2 regions of the Vibrio iocasae genome follow, and region 2 is predicted to be linked to the other one. Evidence: riboswitches for the same ligand, from Rfam matches in the RefSeq annotation. Region 2 holds a riboswitch; the other holds the start of a gene.
The links. A riboswitch is a leader RNA that binds a small molecule or an ion and turns the genes downstream of it on or off. The one in region 2 is predicted to bind FMN.
Positions count from the first base shown of each region.

Region 1: linked by a shared signal. The riboswitch ahead of ribB (3,4-dihydroxy-2-butanone-4-phosphate synthase) and the one ahead of SNR28_RS17205 (DMT family transporter) in region 2 are both predicted to bind FMN.

Region 1 is NZ_CP145311.1:1,283,077-1,291,465, forward strand. Features, by position in the region: partial or broken gene SNR28_RS15685 (adenylate kinase) at 1-132, opposite strand, end outside; gene SNR28_RS15690 (Fic family protein) at 149-856, opposite strand; tRNA gene SNR28_RS15695 (tRNA-Ser) at 953-1,040, opposite strand; gene ribB (3,4-dihydroxy-2-butanone-4-phosphate synthase) at 1,176-1,832, opposite strand; FMN riboswitch at 1,941-2,092, opposite strand; gene SNR28_RS15705 (DUF2235 domain-containing protein) at 2,223-3,749, shown strand; gene SNR28_RS15710 (MBL fold metallo-hydrolase) at 4,078-4,836, opposite strand; gene SNR28_RS15715 (DoxX family protein) at 4,960-5,319, opposite strand; gene SNR28_RS15720 (LysR family transcriptional regulator) at 5,399-6,310, shown strand; gene SNR28_RS15725 (tetratricopeptide repeat protein) at 6,307-7,419, opposite strand; gene SNR28_RS15730 (helix-turn-helix domain-containing protein) at 7,651-8,389, shown strand, end outside.
Region 2 is NZ_CP145311.1:1,610,474-1,618,862, forward strand. Features, by position in the region: gene SNR28_RS17190 (GNAT family N-acetyltransferase) at 1-441, opposite strand, end outside; gene pheS (phenylalanine--tRNA ligase subunit alpha) at 742-1,725, shown strand; gene pheT (phenylalanine--tRNA ligase subunit beta) at 1,744-4,131, shown strand; gene SNR28_RS17205 (DMT family transporter) at 4,226-5,158, opposite strand; FMN riboswitch at 5,326-5,498, opposite strand; gene glgC (glucose-1-phosphate adenylyltransferase) at 5,627-6,883, opposite strand; gene ihfA (integration host factor subunit alpha) at 7,481-7,774, shown strand; gene SNR28_RS17220 (RelA/SpoT domain-containing protein) at 7,842-8,389, opposite strand, start outside.

The DNA of each region.
Region 1 (8,389 bases), 330 kb from region 2:
ACTTTCTGTCCAGTCTGGCTTCCAGAATAGGGCATCCATTTCCAGGTGAGGTTAGTTAAGTTTATGGGCCAGCATGCGGCTAAATGTGCTTTTACCGCTCCCACTAGTGCCGACGACGTTTATTTTTTTCATAGTGTATATGTAACTATTAAACACCAAGCTCCATCTTAAAATTAAGCGCTATTTTGTTGTCTAAACAGCTACGCAAAAACTTGTTCATAGGTTCCATATTGTTAGTGGCGTAGAACTCCAGCATAAGAGTATTGAATTCTTGTTGACGTTTTGCAGGTACATTAATGATCGGGAAGCCTGCAGATAAGAGGATCGCATTCATCATAAATCGGCCAGTTCTTTTATTTACATCCCAGAAGAACTGAGCTCTAGCCATCTGTAGGAAAGCAGTGATTGCTTTGTCGTATATATCACTCTGACTTTCAACTAGCTTTTGCATCTCTTGCCACTTGGAATCAAGATCATCTGGAGCGGGTGGTTCATAATCGGAACCGGTGATGGAGACGTATCCGGTTCTGAAAGCTCCCCAGACAAGAGCTTCTTCTTGACCTGCTATATTGTGAAACTTAAGTGCCGCTTCCTTAGTGAATTCAAAAGATCCATCGAGCACCTCTTCGAATATAGCTTTCCAGGTTTTTGCCTGGTTCATCGCCATATTTTGGTCGCTAATTCGGTGCCCACCAACTGTGATTCCATCAAGGATTGTCTGCACTTCAGGTAAGGTCATTGCAACCCCTTCTAAATTTACAGCATCATACACAAGTGAAGGTACGTCTCTTTTTGCCAACTGAATGGCTAGGCGAACGTTAGGTTTCATATTCCAGTGCAGATCTTGTTGGTTCATCGTTGCTTCTCATGAATTTTTAGCGGCCAATAACTAATCAGTTTACCGTTTTGCAGATACAAAAAAAGACGCATTATGCGTCTTTTTTCTAAGATATGGCGGTGAGGGAGGGATTCGAACCCTCGATACGTTGCCGTATACACACTTTCCAGGCGTGCTCCTTCAGCCACTCGGACACCTCACCAAATTTTGATTTTTGTTACCACCTTGGGCAACGAGGCGCTAATTTAATGATTCTGATGGCTTAGGTCAAGGGTAAATCTTCGAAAAACGCCTCTTTAAGTGCTAATTGGTTATTTAATAGCTGTTTAGCACCATTTTATGCCGTTTTCTGCATCATCTGATTGCGGTAAAAGGCAATATCCTCGATGGTCAGAACAGGCATATCGTGCGCTTTGGCAAAAGTGACGATTTCTGGGGTTTTCGCCATTGTCCCGTCTGGGTTGGTTAGCTCGCATAGTAAACCCGCTGGCATAAGCCCGGAAAGCTTCATTAAATCAACCGTACCCTCTGTGTGTCCGCGGCGTTCAAGAACGCCACCTGGGCGAGCACGAAGAGGGAATACATGGCCAGGACGTGCTAAATCGCTTGGCTTAGCATCAGGGTTGATGGCTGTTTTTACAGTTGTGCAACGGTCTTGCGCCGATACTCCCGTTGTTACGCCAACCTTAGCTTCGATAGTCACGGTAAAGGCAGTTTGGTTTGCGCTATCGTTATTTACTACCATTGGAGGCAGGTCTAGTAGATTCGCTTGCTCATCGGTCAGGCATAGGCAAACAATGCCGCTGCACTCACGGATCATCAGCGCCATCTGAGCAGGGGTAAGGTGTTCGGCTGAGTATATGATGTCGCCTTCATTTTCGCGGTCTTCATCATCTAAAAGCATAACGCCATTGCCTTTTTGAAGTGCAAGTAAAGCGTTTTCTACACGAGTGATAGGGTCGCCAAATTCGGCAAATAGTGAGGTCTGATTCATGGTTACTCCATATATTGATACCAGAATCAGGGCTGTTTCTTGAGGGATAAAACACAAAGCAAAATGCACCAGTCTCCGGGCGCAAGAACGCCTTAGAATCTGGTGTGTTTCCATTCTCTCTCATCCGGACTATAACCGTCGGCTCTGGCATCTCACCAGATCTGCTGACCTCGACGAATCGAGCGCTCGCGGGCTTATCACTAAAACAAAAATAGGGATATACCGCCGGTGGGGAATTTCGCCCCGCCCTGAGAATTTATACAAAATAGTGTATGTCCAAGTTTTGGACGCGCTAAGAGTAATATAAATCTTTGTTTTTAGCCATTGTTCACACCTAAATTCTGATAGCTGTCTACCTTCAAGATAGTCATCAGCAAAAGGACGTGAACAATGGCAAATTTACTTGTGTGTTGTGATGGAACCTGGAATGCAAAAGACAATCAAGATGATGGGGTTTATGCGCCCACCAATGTCAGGCAGCTATTCAATTGTTTAAAAGAGATTTCGGGCGAACAGGAGACCCGGTACCAGGCTGGAGTAGGAACAGGTAACATTCTCGACAAAGTGTTGGGTGGTGCCCTTGGTGTGGGTGTTAGTGAAGATATTCGGGATTGTTATCAATGGTTATGTGATAAATACCAGCCGGGAGACAGAATTTTCTTGTTTGGTTTTAGCCGGGGTGCATTTTCTGCCCGAAGTCTGGGTGGAATGATTTGTCGATATGGTTTGGCTGATTTTTCTGTTTGTGATGCAACTGAAAGGGAAGAGGTTGTCAGCGAAATCTATTCAAAAGGCTATCGCGAGGAAGGCTCGAAAGAGATGTTGATGGCCCTCGATATGAACATAGAGTTTCATCCAAACTCTGATAAGGTTTTTTTCATAGGAGTTTGGGATACGGTTGGTGCTTTAGGGGTGCCAGACGATAAAGCTATTTCGGATCTGTTTGACGATCCCAAAAAATACGCTTTTCATGACACAAGTCTGAGCCCATCTATCCAATATGCACGGCAGGCATTAGCGATTGATGAGAAGCGTGGTAGCTTTTCACCAACTTTGTGGATTAAAGATGATGAGAATAGTACATCGGATCTCGTTCAGAAGTGGTTCCCAGGTGTTCATTGTGATGTTGGTGGCGGTTACAAAGAGAGTGGGCTGTCTGATGGTGCACTATTGTGGATGCTGGAAGAGATCAAAGAGGCAGCTCCTGATATAGAGTGGCATGAGAACCTGACTGACCAGATTGCGCCGAATTACAAAGCGACATTGCACGATTCACATACTGGAGCCATGAAGGCTCTAATCACTTCTCCTCGTTCCATTCCGGATATTCAACATCACCAGAATCAGTTCCACTTTTCTGCGTTAAGAAGACATAGCGATCCTCCTCGGGCATACGGCCAGTATCTCCAGACAAGAACATTGGTTCCGGGAGACAAATTAACTTTAGATATATACGCCCGGCACCAGCATTACTGGACAGGTATATATCTGTCCAAAGGTAAAACTTATCGCTTTAAAGCTGATGGTGCGTGGGCTGATTCAACCATCATCTGTGGGCCGCAAGGGGAGGGCAGTGACGGCTTTAACGCTCAGGAAATTCTACGTTCGGTTGGCACTTTGATTGGCAAAGTCGAAACCACCATATTTCAGGAATTGCTTGGAAGAGAAAACGCTAATTTTATCGGAAGTAAAAGGCATGACGAATGTCCTTGGTTCTGTCTGATGGGTGCGATAGCCAATGGAGGGAATCCCGATAAAGACGGTACAGCGTCGCCTATGGAGTCATTTATGATTGGTGAAGAAAAGGTGTATACCGTTAAAAAATCTGGCTACCTCTACTGCTACGCCAACGATGCTTGGGCGTTTTATGCCAACAATCGAGGCTATATTACGCTTGAGATAGAAGAGCAGGAATAAGTCTGGAAGCGATGTAGGTTCATCGTCTAATAAGAAAGAAGGGGAGGTAATTAAATACCTCCCCTTGGTGTTTTCGGCTCGTAGAATCGAAAACAAAGATGAGATACATACTGGCCAGTTAATCGGGGCTGCCTTCCCCTATCAAATTACTGTTGTTTTGGAGTTAAGAAGAAAACAGGTCAGTATTTTAAATTTTAACCGGCAGATATGCTCTACATCATGCCTCGGTTCAACAAAGCGTTCATGACGCGCTTTATCTCCCACGAAGCAAAAAAGGATATGCTTTTTCAAGCGGATAAATTATATCCCACTTTGTTTTCGACTTGTATTACTTAGTTCTAATAAGTTTGATTATTTGTCTGGTTTTATGTTTTGTTGCTCGCCAGTGTGTTGTTGGCCTGCGCGGTATTGATTGCATCAAATAATCCAGGTCTTCGTCGTTGAGTTGAACCTCTCCTGAATGAGCAAGCCAAAGCGATTCCGGTTCGTAACTCAATACTTTTTCTAACGAACGACGGTAGTTGTTGAGATAGAAAATAGGAAAGGGAGGGACATACTTGCCTTTTACAGTCACCATCAGGTCTGCAACGTAGATGCGGTTGCTAGGGATATGTAATAGAGACAAATCTCTGTCTGTGTGGCCTGGGGTTTCCAATATTTGCCATTCTTCGAATCCGGGAAGCAGTTCTTCGTCGCGCAAACGGATATCCGGTTTTAACCATGGCGAATAGTAGAGCATGATGGGCTTCTTTTTCTTTCTTTTGGCGACCCACCTTGCCAAACACAAATCGGTGAAATACATCAACCAGCCATCCACGCCTCGATACCAGTGATGTTCATGTTTAGACGTGACGATTTTTGCTCCTGTGAGCTTGCGTAGCGTATGTGCACCACCCGCATGGTCCGGGTGCATATGAGTGACTACAATAAGCTTTAAATCAGATAGAGGACGCTTTAGTTCGTCGCGAATAAACGAGCAGACGTACTCGGTATCCGCACGGCTACAACCGTCAAGGAGCAGTAGTTTATCTTTATATTCAACCAGATATATTGATTGAATATAACCTGAGAGCGTATGTATTTTCATTGAGACTGACATTCATTATTATTTTCTGTCTGCTCAGTATAGACACAATTTAACTGGATCGACCAGTTACAAGAACAGCATCCCCATAGATTTCCCTATGAAGATGCTGTTGGAAAGGCTTAACTAAAACGGAGCGTATACCAGATATAGCACTAGCGCTGACAGTGTTGCTGTGACCATGGCTGCTGCTCCCTCTTTCGGAGTATCGTAACGAAGGTGGAAGAAAATAGCGCCCAAAGATGGGCCCAGTAACGCAAGCACACCGAGTAAGCCCACAAGCGTTCCATAAAACCAGATAGCGATGGCACCGAAACATTCCATTAGCCCAATCACGAACAGAATTTGGCGATTAAATCCGTAACTGTGCATATAGTTCATCTGGGTTTCAAAAATCATCTTTTGCCAACCAAGGATTTTGATCGAACTTGCAAATAAGAAAAATGCAGACAACAAGCCTGTCATTGTGTAGAGAACAACATTCATGATTAATACTCCTGACTTGGTTGGTTAAAGTCTAGGGAGTTCGCTATATTAATGGAAATGGTTGTTACTGATTTTAATTATGAATGAAATTAATATTTCAAAAGTCGATCTTAATCTGCTCAGGTCATTAGATGTGCTGCTAGATGAGTTACACGTTGGCCGGGCCGCCAAAAGAATGAATGTTACTCAGTCAGCGATGAGCCATACATTGTCTAGGCTGAGAACAACCTTTGACGACCCGTTATTCATCCGCACAGCAAAAGGGTTGGAGCCTACTTCTCGTGCACTGGAGCTCTCTGAAAAACTTCGTTTTATTCTTGGTGAAATAGATACATTGCTTAGTCCCAAAAAGCTGGATATCACTCAGGTGAAGGCACGTTTTTGTATTCAGACACATGACTTTGTTGTCACCTCATACCTCTCTTCGATTCTGAGGAAAATGAAAAAGGAAGCCCCCAACATAATCTTTGATTTGCAGCTACTCAATGCTGAGGCATACGAGAAGCTTGATGCAGGAAAACTGGATATGATAATTGGTGCGGGCCTTTCCGCGAACCCTCGCCTGATTCAGAAAAGATTGTTGGATGAACCTCTGGTATGCCTGCTTGATGATCAGCATCCGGCTCTTAATGACTGGTGTATCGAAACGATCTTTCTTTATCCCCACGTTAAATCGAGCTTGATAGAAGACAAAGACGATCCTGTAGCCCTGTTCTGCAAAGACAACGGAATATCTGAGAGAAAAGTCGGCTTGTATACGGAGTCTCTTAATTCGCAGATATCGTTGATTTCCGGTACAGACCTAATTGCATTTCTGCCTGCATCTATAGCAGCGCTGGGTGCAAAGGTATACGGCCTAGCTAGCCAACCAAGTACGTTTCCTTTACCGGATGTGAGTATACGAGCACTTTGGCATGAGAGGCATCAGAATGACCCTGTTCATCAATGGGTTAGAAACAGGATCAGTGAGGAGTTTGAAGCTTTTCGTTAGTTCACATTTACGTTCGAAAGAACAATAGACTGCTGCTGATTCACTTTCTCAAATTGTTCATGGTAAGTATTAGAGTAGTACTCCGAGGTCTGTTTAAGTTGATTCATAACAACTTCTGCTTTAGGCCACTGTTTAGTGTGAAAGTAGGACAAAAATAGCTGTTCTAAACACCAATGGTTGTGCGGGTCAGTTTTTAGTAAACGAAGCAGGACATCCTGAATCTCTTTCCATTTTTCGGCGACAGCCAGAGCTTGAGCCAAGATAGCAACCACACTCATATCATCTGGGTGAACCTCCAGATACTTGCTTAAGCTCATGATGGCTGCTTCAGGTTGGTTGTTTTGCAGAGCACACAAACCAGAAAGCCTATCGAGTTCGGGAGAGTTTATCTGGTTCTGAGTGGCCAGATTCAACCAGATAAGCGCTTCTTCTGGTCGCTCCAACGCAAGCAGGGAAGATATCGCGGTTATGTAGCAAGGCGCTATTGACGAGTCCAGGTCGCGTGCTTTTTGACAGGCCGTTAATGCATCTTCAAATCGACTCTCCTGATAATGGCAACCAGCAATGCTTTGCCAAACAGGTGCGAATCCGGGTGATTTCCCAGCGCTCTGATTGAAGAGTTCAAGTGCTAAGTCCGCGTTGCCACTGTAGAGCTGGCAATATGCTAAATGGTACAAAGGCAAACCGCTATCAGGCAGCAATTTGCTTGCCTCGTGAAACGCTAACTCCGCTTGCTGCGCCTCTCCCATTCTTTGGAGCGCGATGCCTTGTTTTATTTCCAGCTCTCCCTTGGGAAATAGACCGCCATGATGGTTAAGTAAACTCATACAGAGCTGGCAAAGATTTACGGAAAGAAAGAGATCATACAAAAACTCGGCTTGTTCTAATTTCAGTGCAGGCTTTTTGAGGGCATCACTCATTACAGAGCTAAACACTTCGTGTTCTACCCAATCGATATATTCTGTGGTCTGATTCGGGGTTTCAGAAAACTGATTTTTCATAAACATTACGCGTTGGTTTAACGCTTCGGTAATTGTGTCTATAGAAGGGAAAGCGGACGTTTTCTGCTGAGTAAAATTAAGAAGATCAATCCATTTATTGCTGATCATTTTTCACACATTCATTAATAGGCTGGTGGCTTCAGATTATTGGAAAGCGGTTGTGGTAAACAGGTGAAGTAGGGAATGAAAATGATGATTTTGGGAATATCTTCTATATTTCCGATTTTTACCATTTCACGTCAGTTATCGACCTGTTGACAGGTTGAACTATGGGTCAAAATAAACCGACTTAAGTACCAATCGTATCATTTTCAATAGTAGTAAGAGTGAACAACAAAAATGATGGCACCGGATAATATCGTTAGTCTGGATATGCATTCTATGCGGGATGATATGGATTTTGCTGTTTTTAAAATAAGCGAGCTTGCGACAAGACGAGATGAAAACAGTGTTATTAAACCTCATCGGATTAATTTTGATGCGTTGATTTTTATTCAGCAAGGAACAGGTCGTCACCATATCGATTATAAGGTTTATCACTATCAGCCAGGCACGGTCATTTCCGTTGCGAAATATCAGGTTCATTACTTTGATAATAATCCTGAGCTAGAGGGTTGCGTGGTAATCTTTAACGATCAGGTGTTCAGTACGGGTAAAGATGACTTAGTTCAGGATAGGATCCGTCAGGCGATGGATTCGATCAACTGCATGACATTAGAGTGTTCAGATTATCAGTCCTATATCGATACGCTAAAACAGGAATTACCCAGGAAGGGCCTGATAAGCCGGGAAGTTATTCGTTCTCTGCTCAGAGCATTATTGTTGAATACCCTAGTTAAATATTATGACTCATTGGAGCACCACAGTAGTCAGGACTCACGTCATTTTCGGCGTTTAAAGTATGTTCTCGAAAACCATTTTCATCAGACCCACAAAGCGGCTGATTATGCCAATATGATTGGTGTATGCAGTAAAAGCTTAAACTTAATATCAAAAAAGCATACCGGGAAAACGGCCAAACAATTAATTGATGATCGTGTCCTGTTAGAATTAAAGCGTCGCTTGGCCTTTAGTCAGG
Region 2 (8,389 bases):
TAAGCGGTGCTGAATACCCGCTTCCTCATATTGTTCACCGTAAATTGTATACCCTAGTTTAGAGTAGAAGTTAACGGCATGTAGCTGTGAACCCAAATAAATACGTTTGTAGTTATTGGTTACAGCGACTCTTTCCAACTCGGATAAGATTAGCGTCCCGTATTGTTTGCCTCTGTGTTCTTTCAATACTGCGACTCGCCCGATATGCCCGTCGCTGAGTATTCTTCCGGTTGCGACGGCTTCTTTGCCAACAAATACAACGGCATGAATAGAATGGAGGTCTTGTCCGTCGAAATCAATGTCAGGATCAACATTCTGTTCCTTAGTAAATACTGTGTTTCTGATGGTTTTGATGGCTAGTTTATGAGAACTGTCGAAGCTGGTACTAATTACTTTATGATCATCCATTGTGTCTGTCTCTTTTCGAATTTTCTGGACCATTCTTACCCTCTGTATATGGCTATTTCCTATGAAAATTACAAGTTCAAATCGCGATTTAGCATTTGCATGATGAGCAATGAGAATACTTGCTGTCTAGTTGTTGATTAATTGAGCATTAGTTGGTATTTGATGCAGATTCAATTTGGCTTTAACGCTTGGTTTTATTACTATGTACAGCTATTCATGAATACATCCGTGGGCGTGTTGATCTTTCCAAATTGCAATAGTTAAAGCTTGCAATATGAAAAGACCAAAACGCCCATAAATTATGGACACTACCGAGAGGTAGATGAGGAAAAGATGCAACATCTACAAGAGATCATTGCTAACGCAACAGCCGCCATTGAAAGCGCTGATTCGTTAGTTGCACTTGATGAAGTGCGTGTTCAGTTTCTAGGTAAAAAAGGTGAGCTGACTGCTCAGCTTCAGAGCCTGGGTAAACTACCACCAGAAGAGCGCCGCAGTGCTGGTCAAGAGATCAACAAAGCAAAAGGTGCGGTTCAGCAGGCTATTGCGGCTCGTAAAGATGCGCTACAGCGTGAAGAGCTAGAGAAAAAACTCGCTGCAGAAACTATCGATGTAACACTGCCGGGTCGTCGTATTGAAAACGGTGGCCTACACCCTGTTACTCGTACTATCGAGCGTATCGAAAGCTTCTTTGGTGAGCTAGGCTTTACCGTTGAGTCAGGTCCAGAAATTGAAGATGATTTCCACAACTTTGATGCGCTAAACATTGCAGAAGATCATCCGGCTCGTACTGACCACGATACTTTCTTCTTCAATCCAAAGCTGATGCTTCGTACCCACACTTCTGGTGTACAGATTCGTACTATGGAAGAGCGTCAGCCTCCACTACGTTTTATTGCTCCTGGTCGTGTTTACCGTAACGACTACGATCAGACTCATACCCCAATGTTCCATCAGGTAGAAGGTATGCTGGTTGACGAAAACGTAAACTTCGCACAGCTTAAAGGCATTCTTAACGACTTCCTATGCAACTTCTTTGAAGAAGATCTGGAAGTGCGTTTCCGTCCTTCTTACTTCCCATTCACTGAGCCTTCAGCAGAAGTAGATGTGAAAGGTAAGAATGGCAAATGGCTTGAAGTTCTTGGCTGTGGCATGGTTCACCCTAACGTACTTCGCAGCGTAGGCATCGATCCTGAGAAATACTCTGGCTTTGCTTTCGGTATGGGTGTTGAACGTCTGACGATGCTTCGTTACGGCGTAAATGACCTACGTGCGTTCTTCGAGAACGACCTTCGTTTCCTAAAACAGTTCAAGTAAATCAGGGGCAGTCGAACTATGAAATTCAGTGAATCCTGGCTACGTGAGTGGGTTAACCCATCGGTAACTACTGACGAGCTTACACATCAAATCACTATGGCTGGCCTTGAGGTTGATGACGTACTACCTGTCGCTGGTGAGTTCACCGGCGTAAAAGTTGGTAAAGTTGTTGAATGTGGTCAGCACCCAGATGCAGACAAACTTCGCGTAACGAAAGTAGATGTTGGGGCTGAAGAGCTTCTAGATATCGTATGTGGCGCGCCAAACTGTCGTGAAGGCCTTAAAGTTGCAGTTGCAACGGTTGGTGCTGTGCTTCCTGGTGATTTCAAAATCAAGAAAGCAAAACTACGTGGTCAGCCTTCTCACGGCATGCTTTGTTCTTTCACAGAGCTTGGTATCGATGTTGAGTCTGATGGCATCATGGAGCTATCAGAAGCGGCAGAAATTGGTATGGACTTCCGTGCGTTCCTCGATCTGGAAGATGTAACGGTAGACGTTGACCTGACTTCTAACCGTGCTGACTGTTTCAGCATTCGCGGTCTTGCTCGTGAAGTGGGCGTACTAAACCGCGCTGACGTAACTGAGCCGGTTTTTGAAGCGGTTGCTCCATCAATCGATGACACAATCTCTATTGATGTTAAAGCTTTTGATGCATGTCCTCGTTACCTTGGTCGTGTGGTTAAGAATGTAGATGTAACAGCGGCTACACCAATCTGGATGCAGGAAAAACTACGCCGTTGTGGTATTCGCTCTATCGATCCAGTGGTTGATATCACTAACTATGTTCTGCTTGAGCAGGGCCAGCCAATGCACGCATTCGATCTAAACCAGATTGAAGGTGGTATTGTGGTTCGTCTGGCAGAGCAGGGCGAGAAGCTGACTCTTCTTGACGGCAACGAAGCTGAGCTTAACAGCGATACACTAATCATCTGTGACCACAACAAACCACTAGCTATTGGTGGTGTATTCGGTGGTGAAGGTTCCGGTGTAACGACTGAAACTAAAGATGTGCTACTTGAGTGTGCATTCTTTGCTCCTGATGCAATTAAAGGCCGTGCACGTAGCTATGGTCTGCACACAGATGCTTCAATGCGTTACGAGCGCGGTGTTGACTACGCGCTACAACCAAGTGCTATGGAACGCGCAACGCAGTTGCTGATTGAAATCTGTGGCGGTGAAGCGGGTCCTGTAATCACAGCCGAATCTGAAGCGGATCTTCCGAAGCCAAATACGGTTTCTCTACGTCGCACTAAGCTGGATAACCTGCTTGGTCATCACATCCCATCTGCAGATGTGGCGGAAATTCTTGAGCGTCTGGGTATGTCTGTTGAAACAACAGAAGAAGGCTGGACTGCACAAGCTCCAACATGGCGTTTTGATATCGCTATCGAGCAGGATCTGGTTGAAGAAGTTGGCCGTATCTACGGTTACGACAACATCCCTAATCAGGCTCCAGTAGCAGCTCTTGCAATGAACCTGCATAAAGAAGCGGATCAGCCTCTTAAGCGTGTTCGTGATCTGCTTGTCGATCGTGGTTACCACGAAGCAATCACATACAGCTTCGTAGAGCCAGAACAGCAGAAACTGATTGTGCCTGATGTTGAGCCTTTGATTCTTCCATTCCCGATCTCAGCGGATATGTCTGCCATGCGTCTTGGTCTGATTCAGGGCTTGTTGAACACAGTTGTTCACAACCAGAAGCGTCAGCAGCCACGTGTTCGTCTATTCGAGCAAGGTCTGCGCTTTATTCCTGATCAAGCAGCTGAGAATGGCATGCGTCAGGAAACAATGCTTGCTGGTGTTATTGCTGGTACTCGTAGTGAAGAGCACTGGGACATTGAGTCAAACACCGTTGATTTCTTTGACCTGAAAGGCGACCTGGAAGCGATTCTGGAGCTTACTTGCAACGAAAAAGCGTACAGCTTTAAAGCGGCTAAGCACCCGGCACTTCACCCTGGTCAGTCAGCAGCAATTGTTGTTGATGGAAAAGAAGTCGGTGTTATCGGTACTGTTCACCCAGAATTAGAGCGTAAGTTTGGCCTGAATGGCCGTACTATCGTATTCGAAATTGAATGGGCTGCAATTAACGAACGTGTAATCCCTGAAGCGGTTGCTCTGTCTAAGTTCCCATCAAACCGTCGTGACATCGCATTGGTTGTTGATGAGTCTGTAGCATCAGGTGATGTTGTAGAAGCTTGTCTGAAATCTGGTGGTGAGTTCCTGACAGATGCGAAGCTGTTCGATGTGTACGTAGGTAAAGGTGTAGAAGAAGGTAAGAAGAGCCTTGCTATCGCACTAAGCCTTCAGTCTGTTGAGCGTACGCTTGAAGATGCGGACATTGCTGGTTCTGTAGATGCCATCGTTGCTGCGGTTTCTGAGCAGTTCGGTGCGACACTGCGTGACTAATTAAAAGTCATTGCGATCAAGAAGGGCGCTTGTTTAAGCGCCCTTTTTTAAGGCTTCTAATATAGATAAGCTTCGTTGGCTAGCTTTCTATACTTTAAGCGCTTTGTAACTCGGAATCCACGGGCTGTGACAATTCATGTCTACGAATTTCCACATTACCAATAAGTAACAGACAAGCGCCGATGATCTGATACTCGTTGAGTGAAATATCTAACGCCCACCAGTTTATCAGTGCTGCAAACACGGGGAAGGTCATCTCTGCGAGCGTAGCAGCTTGTGCGGGCACTCGCTTTAATCCCTGGTAATAGAACCACATACCGACTAAGCCACTAAGTAGTGCCATAAGCACCAATGAGCTCAAATCTCCGGTGGTGATAGTGGTAATCTGCTCCTGATTTAATACCCCCAATGTTGCGAGAACAAGTAAACCAGTGGTAAAACGCCCGGACATGATGGCATTAGCCGACATGCCTGTTTGAGATAAATACTTTCCGCAAACGGTGGCCATACCCCATGCAAACACTGCAAGTAGTGTGTATCCGTACCCCATAACAATATCGTTGCTCAAATCGCTATAGTGAAGGTTTGCCGAACTTAACTTGGCAATATCAGTCCACATCATGGTTAGGCTCCCTGCAAGAATAACCAGAGCCCAAAAGGCAAAGTGCTTACGAATCTGCTCTTTAAGAAGCCAGGAGGCCGCGAGAATGGCGACAAGAGGCTGCAGTTTTTGTAACAGAATCACAACGGTAGGATTCAGGTATTGAAACGCCTGAGTAAACGCAAGTGTACCAACAGCCGAGCCAATTCCGCCAATGAAGAATAAACTAACAAAACCAAGACGAGATAAACGTTTAAACTCAGCTTTATGCTTGATAAGCAGCGGAAGCGTAATTAAAAACAGTGTGATGTGTTCAAGTAAAACGATTTGAAGGGTAGAGTACCCTGCATTTAATAGTGGGTAACGTATCAAGGTATCTAACGCCCAGGTCAGACACGCGATCATGATAAAGAATGTACCTGCCATCTTAATTTCCTTTTTAATAAAGATGAACAGGGGCGATGATTGAAAAACAATAGACAAATACTCTGGCATGCAGAAAAGGCGGCACAGTGACTCAACGGTGTGAGCGCCATGATACCTGAATCTAAACTTGCCAAAGCAGAACTTTCACCTGACGGTAAAGCTCTCTAGTCGATCTTCTTTCATCCGGACTATTACCGTCGGCTTTGGAGTCTCACCAAATCTGCTGACCTTAGAAGAAATTACATCCACTAAGCGCTCGCGGGCTTTTTGCTATCAATATCTAAGTATAAATAAGCAAATTACCGCCGGTGGGGAATTGCGCCCCGCCCTGAAGTTCGATTTAAATTATGAATCGTTAGAACTTTATGTATTTTCTAAAATAAATTCAATAGTCTGTATCAATAAACCGACAAAAAAACAAAGGGCTCACAGATGTGAGCCCTTGAACTATTCAGCTTAAGTGGTTGGTTACTTAAACATCTCAGAAGTAACTAGTACAATACCGTTTGGTGACACTGTGTACTTCTCTGCGTCTGCAGCTGGATCTTCACCAATTACTGTGCCATCTGGAATCTGACAACCTTCACCTACGATAACCTTAGTTAGTCGACAGTGACGACCTACATCAGCATTTGGCAGAATGATTGAGTCCTTAATGGTTGAGTAGCTGTGTAGGCGAACATCGGAAGAAACCAGAGAGTGTTCAACCGCTGCACCAGATACAATTACGCCTGCTGTAAGTACTGAATCTACTGCGTAGCCGCGACGGCCATCGTCATTGAATACAAACTTCACACCAGGACGCTGGCTCTGGTTTGTAATTACAGGCCATTCCTGAGAGTACATATCCAGCTCTGGGTCTGGGGAAAGCAGATCCATGGTTGCAACATAGTACTCATCCAGGTTACCAACATCGCGCCAGTAAGCCGTTTTACCAGGGTGACCGCCTCCGTCAGCGAATACATAACCGCTAACTTTATGACGACCAAGAAGGCCAGGGATGATGTTATGACCGAAGTCGTGGTTATAGTCAGGATCTTCAAGTGCATTTACCAGCTCTTCTTCAAGAAGGTCTGCATTGAAGATGTAGATACCCATAGAAACAAGTGCTTTAGATGGGTCATGTGGGTCTGCTGGTGGATTAGCCGGCTTCTCTACAAATGCTTTTACTTCACCTTCGCCATCGATACCCATTACACCGAATGAAGACGCTTCTTCAATTGGTTTGTGGATACAAGCAACAGTAACTGCTGCATTTGTTTCCACATGGAAGTTAAGCATACGTGAGTAGTCCATTTTGTAGATATGGTCACCACCAAGTACAAGAACGTATTTAGAGTTTTGCTTTTTAATCAGATCAAGGTTTTGGTATACCGCATCCGCTGTACCACGATACCAATCTTCACCTGTTCTTTGCTGTGCCGGAACGATACGAACACCTTCGCCCATTGCTGGAGAAAGAACCTGCCAGCCGTCTTGAAGATGATCAATCAAATCCTGCGCCATGTATTGAGTTAGGACGCCTACCTTACGAATACCTGAGTTAATACAGTTAGAAAGAGTAAAATCAATAATTCGAAACTTACCGCCAAATGAAACAGCTGGCTTCGCGTTATTACTTGTCAATTGTTTTAATCGTGTTCCTTTGCCTCCTGCCAAAATAAGTGCGCTTGTTTCTCGAACAAGTCTATTGGTATCAGCATGCGAATAATTGTTACTTGACATATATTTAAAGCCTTTTAAATAAAAAAATAATAAAACTGTCAGCACCCTTGTAGTTTGGGGGCTAGCACTGACCCATTTACAGTACTATGTTTTTTCCAACAACTTTGTTGCGTGCGTCACTGTTCAGGGGAAATGCATACTAAATTAGTTATATATTTGTTTTATGCCATGTAGTTGATATTCAGTGATTGAGTGTAGGAAACAATTATGTTTCAATTGTAAAACTTTACCCGCCTAACAGGTTAAAACTTAAAGAAATATCTTGGGTTTTATCATAAAAACTGCAAATAAATCTTATCTCTTACAATCCCTGATTATTTAGTGAATTATTCTTCCTTCACAGGAAAATCAGTTAGATATCATCAATATAATGATAAAACTATAATTATATTGGGATACTTATCTACCCTAGTAGCATTTGAAATCGATTACTTCTACTCAAATGGTCTAATATTCTAAGAAAAAAATTGGCGAAAATCATAAGGTTGGCATAAACTTCAGTTGACTGTGCCAATACACTTGTTATTGGTAAGGTAACTAAATAGTGGTGTTGCTTATATAGCAGCAATGTTTAACAAAGCTTTGAGGGAAGTTTTTATGGCGCTCACAAAGGCCGATCTGGCTGAGAACCTGTTTGAAAAACTAGGATACAGTAAACGGGATGCCAAGGAGACGGTTGAAGTGTTCTTCGAAGAGATTCGCAAGGCATTAGAAAGTGGCGAGCAGGTAAAACTGTCAGGGTTTGGTAATTTCGATCTTAGAGACAAAAGTGAAAGACCAGGTCGAAACCCTAAAACCGGTGAAGACATTCCAATTACTGCACGACGCGTTGTAACATTCCGTCCCGGGCAAAAATTAAAAGCTCGTGTAGAGAATATCAAACTTGATTAATGATAAAAAAGACCACTGTATTTAGTGGTCTTTTAGTCATTTTTGCTTGTTGTCGGTTTTCGACTCGCTAGGCAGCTCTTATTTCAGTTGTGATGTAAGGCTGCCAAGCATCCTGGTAAAGTTCTAGTGATTGACGTCGAAGAGATGTTATACGGTGTATCTCGTACTCCGTTAGCATTCTGCTCTCGCTGACTGCCAATCTTTCTATTCCTTGTATTGCTTCATACAGATCATGTTCTGGACCGCTTTTTACTTCTGCTATTGATCTCAAATGCAGTTGAACTTCTGCAATATGTTTACTTTCTGGTAGCTCAATCAATACGTTTAGATCCCGATATCCTGACGGTGCTGGGGTTTTGAAGCGATTCTTTACTTTTACGATGTTTGTCTCTCGTGCCAATGTTTCGTATGCCGATACCAGACCTTCGATGTCGTCAGCTACGAGAGTCGCCCGTGCAAGATCAGTGATTTGGTTTGCCTGACCATTCAGCTCAGTGTTGACTTTAATTTTAGCTCTCTCTTTGGATTTTACGCCTGCAAACTCAGGGGTAGTGTTTGTTAGCATTGCTGTTGTTTTACAGATGTTCTCTAGCTCAGCTTGGGCAGATTCCGCTT